DNA from 2 places in the Massilia sp. UBA6681 genome. Region 1 is predicted to be linked to the other one. Evidence: predicted binding sites of a transcription regulator. Region 1 holds the regulator's gene; the other holds the start of a gene.
What was found. The regulator FNR, encoded in region 1, switches genes on or off when oxygen is low (the NO sensors DNR and NnrR bind a similar motif). The targets are predictions, from matches to a motif close to TTGATNNNNATCAA.
Positions count from the first base shown of each region.

Region 2: the regulator FNR is predicted to act here: its motif matches at 2,823-2,836, upstream of B2R83_RS16425 (universal stress protein).

Region 1 is NZ_DKJX01000120.1:9,551-13,655, forward strand. Features, by position in the region: gene B2R83_RS21950 (hypothetical protein) at 38-1,687, shown strand; gene fnr (fumarate/nitrate reduction transcriptional regulator Fnr) at 1,769-2,530, shown strand; gene B2R83_RS21960 (helix-turn-helix transcriptional regulator) at 2,542-3,297, shown strand; gene B2R83_RS21965 (DMT family transporter) at 3,358-4,105, shown strand, end outside.
Region 2 is NZ_DKJX01000091.1:5,641-9,745, reverse strand. Features, by position in the region: partial or broken gene B2R83_RS16435 (glycosylhydrolase-like jelly roll fold domain-containing protein) at 1-117, shown strand, start outside; gene B2R83_RS16430 (PHA/PHB synthase family protein) at 128-1,906, opposite strand; gene B2R83_RS16425 (universal stress protein) at 1,925-2,749, opposite strand; gene B2R83_RS16420 (LysR family transcriptional regulator) at 2,860-3,756, opposite strand; gene B2R83_RS16415 (NAD(P)-dependent alcohol dehydrogenase) at 3,911-4,105, shown strand, end outside.

The sequences.
Region 1 (4,105 bases):
CCGATCATCAACCCTTGAAGCGCACCAAGAGATTCCCATGGCACCAAACGATCGTCTCGACCAGGACGCAGCACTGCTCCTCGACCCCGGAACGCAGGAGCGCGCGGATTCATCAAGCACCGAAGGCTCCTGGGCCGTCGCCGAAGCGAGCGTCGGCACGGAAGGCGTGCAGCCCGCGCTGCAGGGGACCGGATTGACCTACCGCCACGACTGGGGCATGCGCCGCGGCGAATGGCTGCTGCGGCTCAACTGGGACCTGATCCAGCCCGGCTCGCAGGTCTTCGTGGCCATCGGCGAAGGCGTGCCGGGCGGACCGCCCGCCGGCAAGTTCATCGGCGCGGCCCGCTACACCCTGCACAACGTCGCCCCGCGCTTCAACGGCGTCGACATCAGGGTCAACATCGAGTGGAGCGCCGACATTTCGCTGTACGTCGACTACCTCGTCGTCAACCCGCCCGCGGCGCCCCCTGGCCTGCGCACGGTCTCGGTCACGGTGCACCGCCACAGCAGCGTGGCCCTGAGCGAAGCCGAGGCCGACCGGATCCTGGCCGACATGGGCACGATCCTCCAGAACGACGACACCGGGCCGGACGTCGCGACCCCGGTCCGTTTCGTGCGCAACGGCGCGGTCCGGCTGCTGCCGGCGAACATCCCCGGCACCATCCAGACGTCAAACGACCTGAATGCCCTCCTGACCGCAGGCAGCGGGGTCAAGATCGTGCAGGCCATCCGCTGGTGCGGCGGCCCCGGCGACGGCATCATCGGCTGCGCCCCGGTCGGCAGCGCCTCGGTCAACGTGGCCGCGGTGCGCTTCACCGCGAACCAGGAAGGCCTGATCTGGGTGCACGAGTACGACCACAACTGCGGCCTCAGCCACCGCACCGACGACCCGCGCGCGGTCATGTACCCGTCCGTCGGCGCCGACCACCACGTGGTCAACGCGGCCGAGTCTTCGGCCTTCCTTTCGGGCCCGCTCAGCATCAGCGGCAAGGTGATGGCCGCCGGCGGCTGCTCCTGCGGCGCAGGCGGCCTGGCGCTGCCTGCCGACGTGCGCGACTTCGTCTCCCAGCACTGGATCGAGGGCGTGCCATGGGAGCTGGCCTCGCAGTACGGCGAGAAGGACGCCCGCCTGCTGCTGGACTGGCTGGTGAACGAGCCGGAGCAGCACGAGGAGTTCCTGACCCAGATCGTGGCCACCCTCGGCTACATCGGCAGCGAGATCGCGGTCCAGCCGATGATCGACTTCGTCCAGCAGCCGCGCGCCGGCCGTGCCGTGTTCAATGCCAGGAACACGGCCCTGCTGCGCCTCGGCGACCTGGCCAACCGGTCCGGCAGCCGCGCGGCGCTCGATTTCCTGGCGCGGGTCGCCGGCGACATGGACCTGGCGCGCACGCTGGCAGCGCCCCAGGCCAGCGCCGAGCTGCAGGCGGCCAAGGCGGCGCAGGACGTGGTGGCGCCGAGCCTCGACACCCTGGCCGCCGAGCTGGCGGTGTCGGCCACCTTCGGGCTGGCGCTGGCGGGCACGGCGCAATCGCAGCAGGCCGTGGAAGCGCTCAAGGGGAACGCCGACGCCTTCGCGACCGTGAACCAGGCGGCGCAGGAAGCAGCCGAGGTCGCCGCGACCGTGCGCGCCAAGGGCCGCCAGGAGTACTACAGGATGAAGGCGGAACACCGGCATCACCTGTAATCGGGCTTGTTATTTGGAAATGAAACCCGCGGACGCGGCCTTTGTCTATAATGGCCGCGTCAGCATTTTCGTTTCCATGCCATGAACCAACCCATCTCGCTCCCGGGCGAAGCGAAGGTCATCCAGGCCCTCAAGGCCAGCTGCAGCGCGTGCAGCATGCACCAGCTGTGCCTGCCGATGGGCCTCGAGGATGCCGACATCAATCGCCTCGACCAGATCATCGGCCGCCGCCGCCGCCTCGCGCGCGACGAGCGCCTGTACGCCATGGGCGAGCCCTTCCGCAACCTGTACGCGGTGCGCTTCGGCCATTTCAAGACCTATCAGGTGAACGCCGCCGGCGAAGCCCAGATCACCGGCTTCCAGATGGCCGGCGAACTGCTGGGCATGGACGCCATCAGCGGCACCCACCATTGCGACGCCGTGGCCCTCGAGGACAGCGAGGTGTGCGAGATCCCGTTCTCGCGCCTGGAAGAGCTGTTCGGCCACGTGCCGGCCCTGCTGCGCCACTTCCACCGCATCATGAGCCAGGAAATCACGCGCGAACAGAACGTTATGCTGCTGCTCGGCAATATGCGGGCGGAGCAGCGTTTTGCCGTCTTCCTGGTCAACCTGTCGGCACGCTACGCGGCGCGCGGCTATTCGCCGCACAGCTTCCAGCTGCGCATGTCGCGCGAAGACATCGGCAACTACCTCGGGCTCACCATCGAAAGCATCAGCCGCCTGCTGTCGCGCTTCAAGAAGCAGGGCTGGCTGCAGGTCGACAAGCGCGAAGTCACCCTGCTCGACCCGGCCAAGCTCAAGGCGCTGGCGGCCGGCACCGACGTCTGCAGCCCGATGGGCTAGGATCAGCCAGGATGGCTGCGCCGCTGCTCGACCTGCACCTGCGCAGCTATGGCGCCGCGCGCAGCTCGGACCGCCACGAGTTCGGCCAGCTGGTGCTGCCCGTGAGCGGCGAAGTCGCCGTGGAAATCGAAGGCCGCCAGGCCCGGCTCGATCCGCTGCGCGTGGCGGTGGTGGCGCCCGGCGCCTGGCACTCGCAGTGCAGCCCGGTGGCCAACCGGTCGCTGATCGTCGACCTGGGACCGGATACCTTCGCGCAAGGACCCTGGCAGCGCCTGCTCGAGCAGCCCTTCGGCGCCATCGGTCCCGCGGCCCGCAAGCTGGTCGAATTCATGGGCATCATGGCCGCCACCCGGCCGCCCGCGCCTTCCGTGCTGGCCGGCTGGACCCCGCTGCTGCTCGACACCCTGGTGCTGGGCGCGCCCGCGCCTGGCTCGCGTCTGGCGGCCCTGCTCGCCCGCATCGAGGCCGAACCTGGCCTGCCCTGGACCACCGAGGCCATGGCGCGCGCCGCCAGCCTGAGCGTCAGCCGCCTGCATGCGCTGTTTCGCGAAGAGCGCGATAGCACGCCCCACGACTGGCTGCTGGACTGCCGCCTGCGCCATGCCTGCGAATGGCTGCGTGCGACGGCGCGCCCGGTGGCCGAGATCGCGCTGGCAGCGGGCTTTTCCGAGCAGAGCGCGCTGACCCGTGCCATGCGCAGGGCGATGGACACCACGCCCGCGGCCTACCGGCGCGCGTATCGCGAGAATCTGTCAAACCAGCAGTAGCCAGGGTCAAGAGCGCCGCGGGCATCCGGACGACAATCTCCCTTCCCAAGGAGATCGACCATGCTTTCGCAGATTCACGCCACAGCCCACACCACCCAGCTCGGCATCGGCGCCGGCATCACCGCGGGCGCCTTCTGGGGCCTGGTGTTCCTGGCCCCGGAACTGGTGCCGGGCTTCTCGGCCCTGCAGCTGGCGGCGGGCCGCTACCTGGCCTATGGCATCGTCGCCGCCATCCTCGTCGCCCGCGCCTGGCCGCGGCTCAGGCAGCGCCTGACCCGGGCCGACTGGCGCGGCCTGGCCTGGCTCAGCCTGGCGGGCAACATCGTGTACTACCTGTTCCTGGCCCAGGCCGTCCAATTGGGTGGCGTGGCCATGACCTCGATCGTGATCGGGCTGCTGCCGATCACCGTGACCCTGGCGGGCTTGCGCGAGCACGGCGCGGTGTCCTTGCGGCGCCTGGTCCCCTCCCTGCTGCTGGGCGGGGCCGGCCTGGCCTGCATCAGCTGGGATTCCTTGTCTTCCCTGGATGGCGGGTCGGGCATCGGCCTCTTGTCGGCGATCGGCGCGCTGCTGTCGTGGACCTTCTATGCGGCCGTCAACCGGCGCTGGCTGGCGCGCCTCGAGGGCATTTCGGCCAACGAATGGAGCCTGCTGGTGGGGGTGATGACGGGCGCCCAGGCCCTGCTGCTGGCGCTGCCGGCCTTCCCGCCTGGCGGCGCCGCGCACACGGGCAGCGAATGGCTGCAGTTCCTCGGCGTGGTGACGGCGGTCGGGATCTTTTGTTCCGTGATCGGCAACGCCTTGTGGA
Region 2 (4,105 bases), on a different contig from region 1:
CGTCTGCTGTCGGCGCGCTACGGCCAGCGTTTCGTTCCCCAGGATACGCAATTGATCGCGCCGCGCCCGGCAGGCATCCTCGGGCCGCTCAAGCTGGTCGGGGAAAAGATGCTGTGAAACGCCGGGCTCATGGCTGGAGTACGTATTGCCCGGGCGCAGGCCCCAGCCCGGCGCCGCCCGCCGGCGGGGCGATCCAGGGCCCGGCGTGTTCGGCCAGCCAGGCCTCCCAGGCCGGCCACCAGCTGCCCTGCTGCACCGGCGTGTCGTGCTGCCAGCGCTCGGGATCGACGTAGGGCGCAGCGGCCGTCCGTGTCGTGAGCTGGTAGCAGCGCCCCGGCCCGCCGGGCGGCGCCACCACGCCGGCATTGTGGCCGCCGCTGGTCAGGAGGAACGTCACCTCGCTATCGGTCAGGAGTCCGATCTTGTACACCGAACGCCAGGGAGCGACGTGGTCGGTGCGGGTGCCGAGCGCGAACAGCGGCGCGTCGATGTCGGTGAGCGCGATCGGCTTGCCGTCGACCAGGTAGCGCGCGCTGGCCAGGTCGTTCTTCAGGAACAGGCGGCGCAGGTACTCGGTGTGCATCCGGTAGGGCATGCGGGTGGCGTCGGCGTTCCAGGACATCAGGTCGGTCTGCTGGTCCGGCAGGTCGAGCAGGTAGTGGCGCAGCCGCCGCGACCACACCAGGTCGTTCGAGCGCAGCAGCTGGAAGGCGCCCGCCATCTGGCGCGTCTCGAGGTAGCCCTGGCTCCACATGGACGCTTCCAGGAAGCTGATCTCGCTCTCGTCGACGAACAGCGACAGCTCGCCCGGCTCGGTGAAATCGACCTGGCCGGCGAGCAGGGTCAGGCTGGCCAGGCGCCGGTCGCGCTCGCGCGCCATCGCGGCGGCGGCGATCGCCAGCAGCGTGCCGCCCAGGCAGTAGCCGCAGGCATTGACCCTGGGTGCACCGGTATCGCGCACGATGGCGTCGAGGGCTGCGTTGACGCCGAGCCGGCGGTAGTCGTCCAGGCCCAGCTCGCGGTCGACGCCGGATGGATTCTTCCACGAGATCATGTAGACCGTGTGGCCATGCTCGACCAGGTAGCGCACCAGGGAATTGTGGGGCGACAGGTCGAGGATGTAGTACTTCATGATCCAGGCCGGCACCACCAGCAAGGGCGTCGCATGCACCTGGGGCGTGGCCGGGTCGTAGCGGAGCAATTCCATCAGGCGGTTGCGCAGCACCACCTTGCCGGGCGTGAGCGCCACGTCCTGCCCCGGACGAAAATGCGGCGCCGGGGGCTTGCCCAGGACCGTGCGCCAGGCCTCGCCCAAGGCGCGCCAGCTGCCGGCGACCAGGTTCATGCCGCCCCGCTCGAAGCTGACGCGCTGTACCACCGGATTGGTCAGGACGTAGTTCGAGGGCGCGACGCCGTCGAGCAGCTGGCGCGCGACGAAGGTGGCGACGTCGGCGTGGTGGCGCGACATGCCGCGCACGCTGCGGGGGGCGCGATGCCACCACTGCTGCTGCAGCAGGAAGCCCTGGCTCAGCACGTTCCAGGGCCAGCGCTGCCAGTCGGGATCGGCGAAGCGCTTGTCCTGCGCCAGCGGCTCCACCGGTCCGGCCACGTCGGCCAGGGCGGCGCCGGCCGCGTAGCGCAGCCAGCGCATGCTCGAGGACATGGCCTGGAACGCGAGTTCGGCCTGCTTGTTCGGCGAGAAGGCCAGGTGGGTGCACCAGTCGAACCAGGCCACGGCCAGCGCCGCCGGCGAGACCTGGCCGGTGAAGCGGCCGAGCCAGGCCTGCAGCGCCAGGTCGATGCCGGCGTGGTCGGGCTCGACCTCGGGATAGCGGTGGCGCGTGCCCTGCCAGTCGCTGGCGTCGCGCTCGTGCACGCCGCCGGGTGGGAAGCCGGGCTGGTTCATGGGCCGGTGCGCGCGTATTCAGTGCGCCAACAGGACCGGCAGCGGCGCGCGGTCGAGCAGCAGGCGGGTCACGCCGCCCAGCACGATTTCGCGGTAGCGGCTGTGGCCGAAGGCGCCGGTCACCAGCAGGCCGGCGCCGCAGGCCTGAGCGACGCCCAGCAGGGCCTCGCCGACGGGGGCCCCGGTGCGCTCCACCACCACCTCGACGCGCACCCCGTGGCGCGCCAGGTAGAGCGCCATGTCGGCGCCCGGCTCCTCGCCGTGCAGGCCGGATTCGAGGTCCGGGTTGACCAGCGCCAGGCGCACCGCGCCGGCGCGCGCCAGGAGCGGCATGGCGGCGCCGATGGCGCGGATCGCCTGGGCGCTGCCGTCCCAGCCGATCACCACGCTGTCGGCGATCGGCGCGTCGCCGTAGGAAGGCGGCACGGTCAGCACCGGGCGCACGCCGTGCATGGCCAGGTACTGCGGCAGGCCGCGCACCGTCGCGGCGTCGCCCGCGTCCTGGCCGGTCACGACCAGGTCGGCATAGCGCGCCTGCAGCAGCAGGGCGTCGCGGTTCTCGTCCTCGACCAGGCGTTCCTCGACCGAGGCCACGCCCAGCTGGCCGGCGCGCGCGGCGAAGCGCTGCAGGCTTGCCCGCGCCGTGCTGCGCAGGGAGTCGAATTCTTCGACCGGCGCCCCCGCCATCGAGCCGGTAAGCATGGCGTAGGCGGGCCAGGACATGCCGGTGGCGGCGCAGCCCACCAGATGCGCCTCGTGGCTGTTGGCGAGCCAGGCGGCCGCCCGCAGGCGGGCGTCGAGCAGCGGGCTTTCGTCGACATGGACAATGATGGTCTTGTACACGGCAGCACCTCCTGTGAATACGTCGCGGCAGCGATGACTCTACGCCGAGTGGAGGGCTGCGTCAGACGTGCGGCTGATGCAAATCAAATCTTTGTCGAATTCCCCTGTGTTCATGCGCCGCGGTAGCGGATGGCGTCGATGACCAGGCCCAGCGCACGCGAGGAATGGCGCCGGCTCGGGTAGAAGGCGTGCAGGCCGGGGAAGCTCGGGCACCAGTCTTCCATCACGCTCGTCAGGCGCCCGGCCCGGACGTGGCCGGCGACCATGTCCTCGGGCAGGAAGGCCAGGCCGTTGCCGCTCAGTGCGGCATCCAGGTGGTGGCTGACATCGTTGAAGACGGCCTGGCCGCGCACCCGCGCCTCGATGTCCTCGCCCTCGTGGCGCAGTTCCCAGGCGTAGATGCCGCCGCTGCTGGACAGGCGCAGCGTGATGCAGTTGTGCTTCATGAGGTCGGCAACCGAGGCCGGTAGCGGGCGCCGCTCGAAGTAGGCGGGCGCGCCGACGATGCGCATCGGGACGTCGCTCGTGAGGCGCACGGCGATCATGTCCTTGTCGACCTGGTCGCCGTGGCGTACGCCGATGTCGAAGCGCTCGGCGGCGATGTCGACGATGCGGTAGTCGGCACTGAACTCGACGTGCAGGTCGGGGTATTGCGGCAGCAGCGGGGCGATGCGCGGCCACAGGACCTGTTCGACCACGTGGTCGACGGCGGTGATGCGGATGGTGCCCACCGGCTTGTCGCCGAGGTCGCTGATGTCGGCGATTTCGGCCTCGATCTCTTCCAGCCTGGGGGCGACGTTCTGGATCAGGCGCTCGCCCGCCTCGGTGGGCGAGACGCTGCGCGTGGTGCGCTGGAGCAGGCGCACGCCCAGGCGCTGTTCGAGCGAGCGCACGATGTGGCTGAGCGCCGACTGGGTCATGCCCAACCTGGCCGCGGCACGGGTGAAGCTGCGTTCGCGCGCGACGGCGAGGAACACGAGGATGTCGTTGATGTTGTCGCGAGCCATCGATAAGGGCATGTGTGGGAATTATGCAAATTTTCTCACGAATCAGGCGGCTCATTCATGACGTGCATTCATAAGCCCATGCAATTTCCAGTACGTTTTTTGCTACCGTCCGCCGCTACCATGCTCCTTTTGCACGAACATGGAAGGATCCAGCATGACTGTCAACGCATACGGCGCCCACGCGGGCGACCAGCCCCTCGGCCCGATCGCCATCACCCGCCGCGCGCCCGGCCCGCACGACGTCGAGATCGACATCGCCTTCTGCGGCGTCTGCCATTCGGACCTGCACCAGGTGCGCGGCGAATGGGCCGGCACGGTCTACCCCTGCGTGCCGGGCCACGAGATCGTC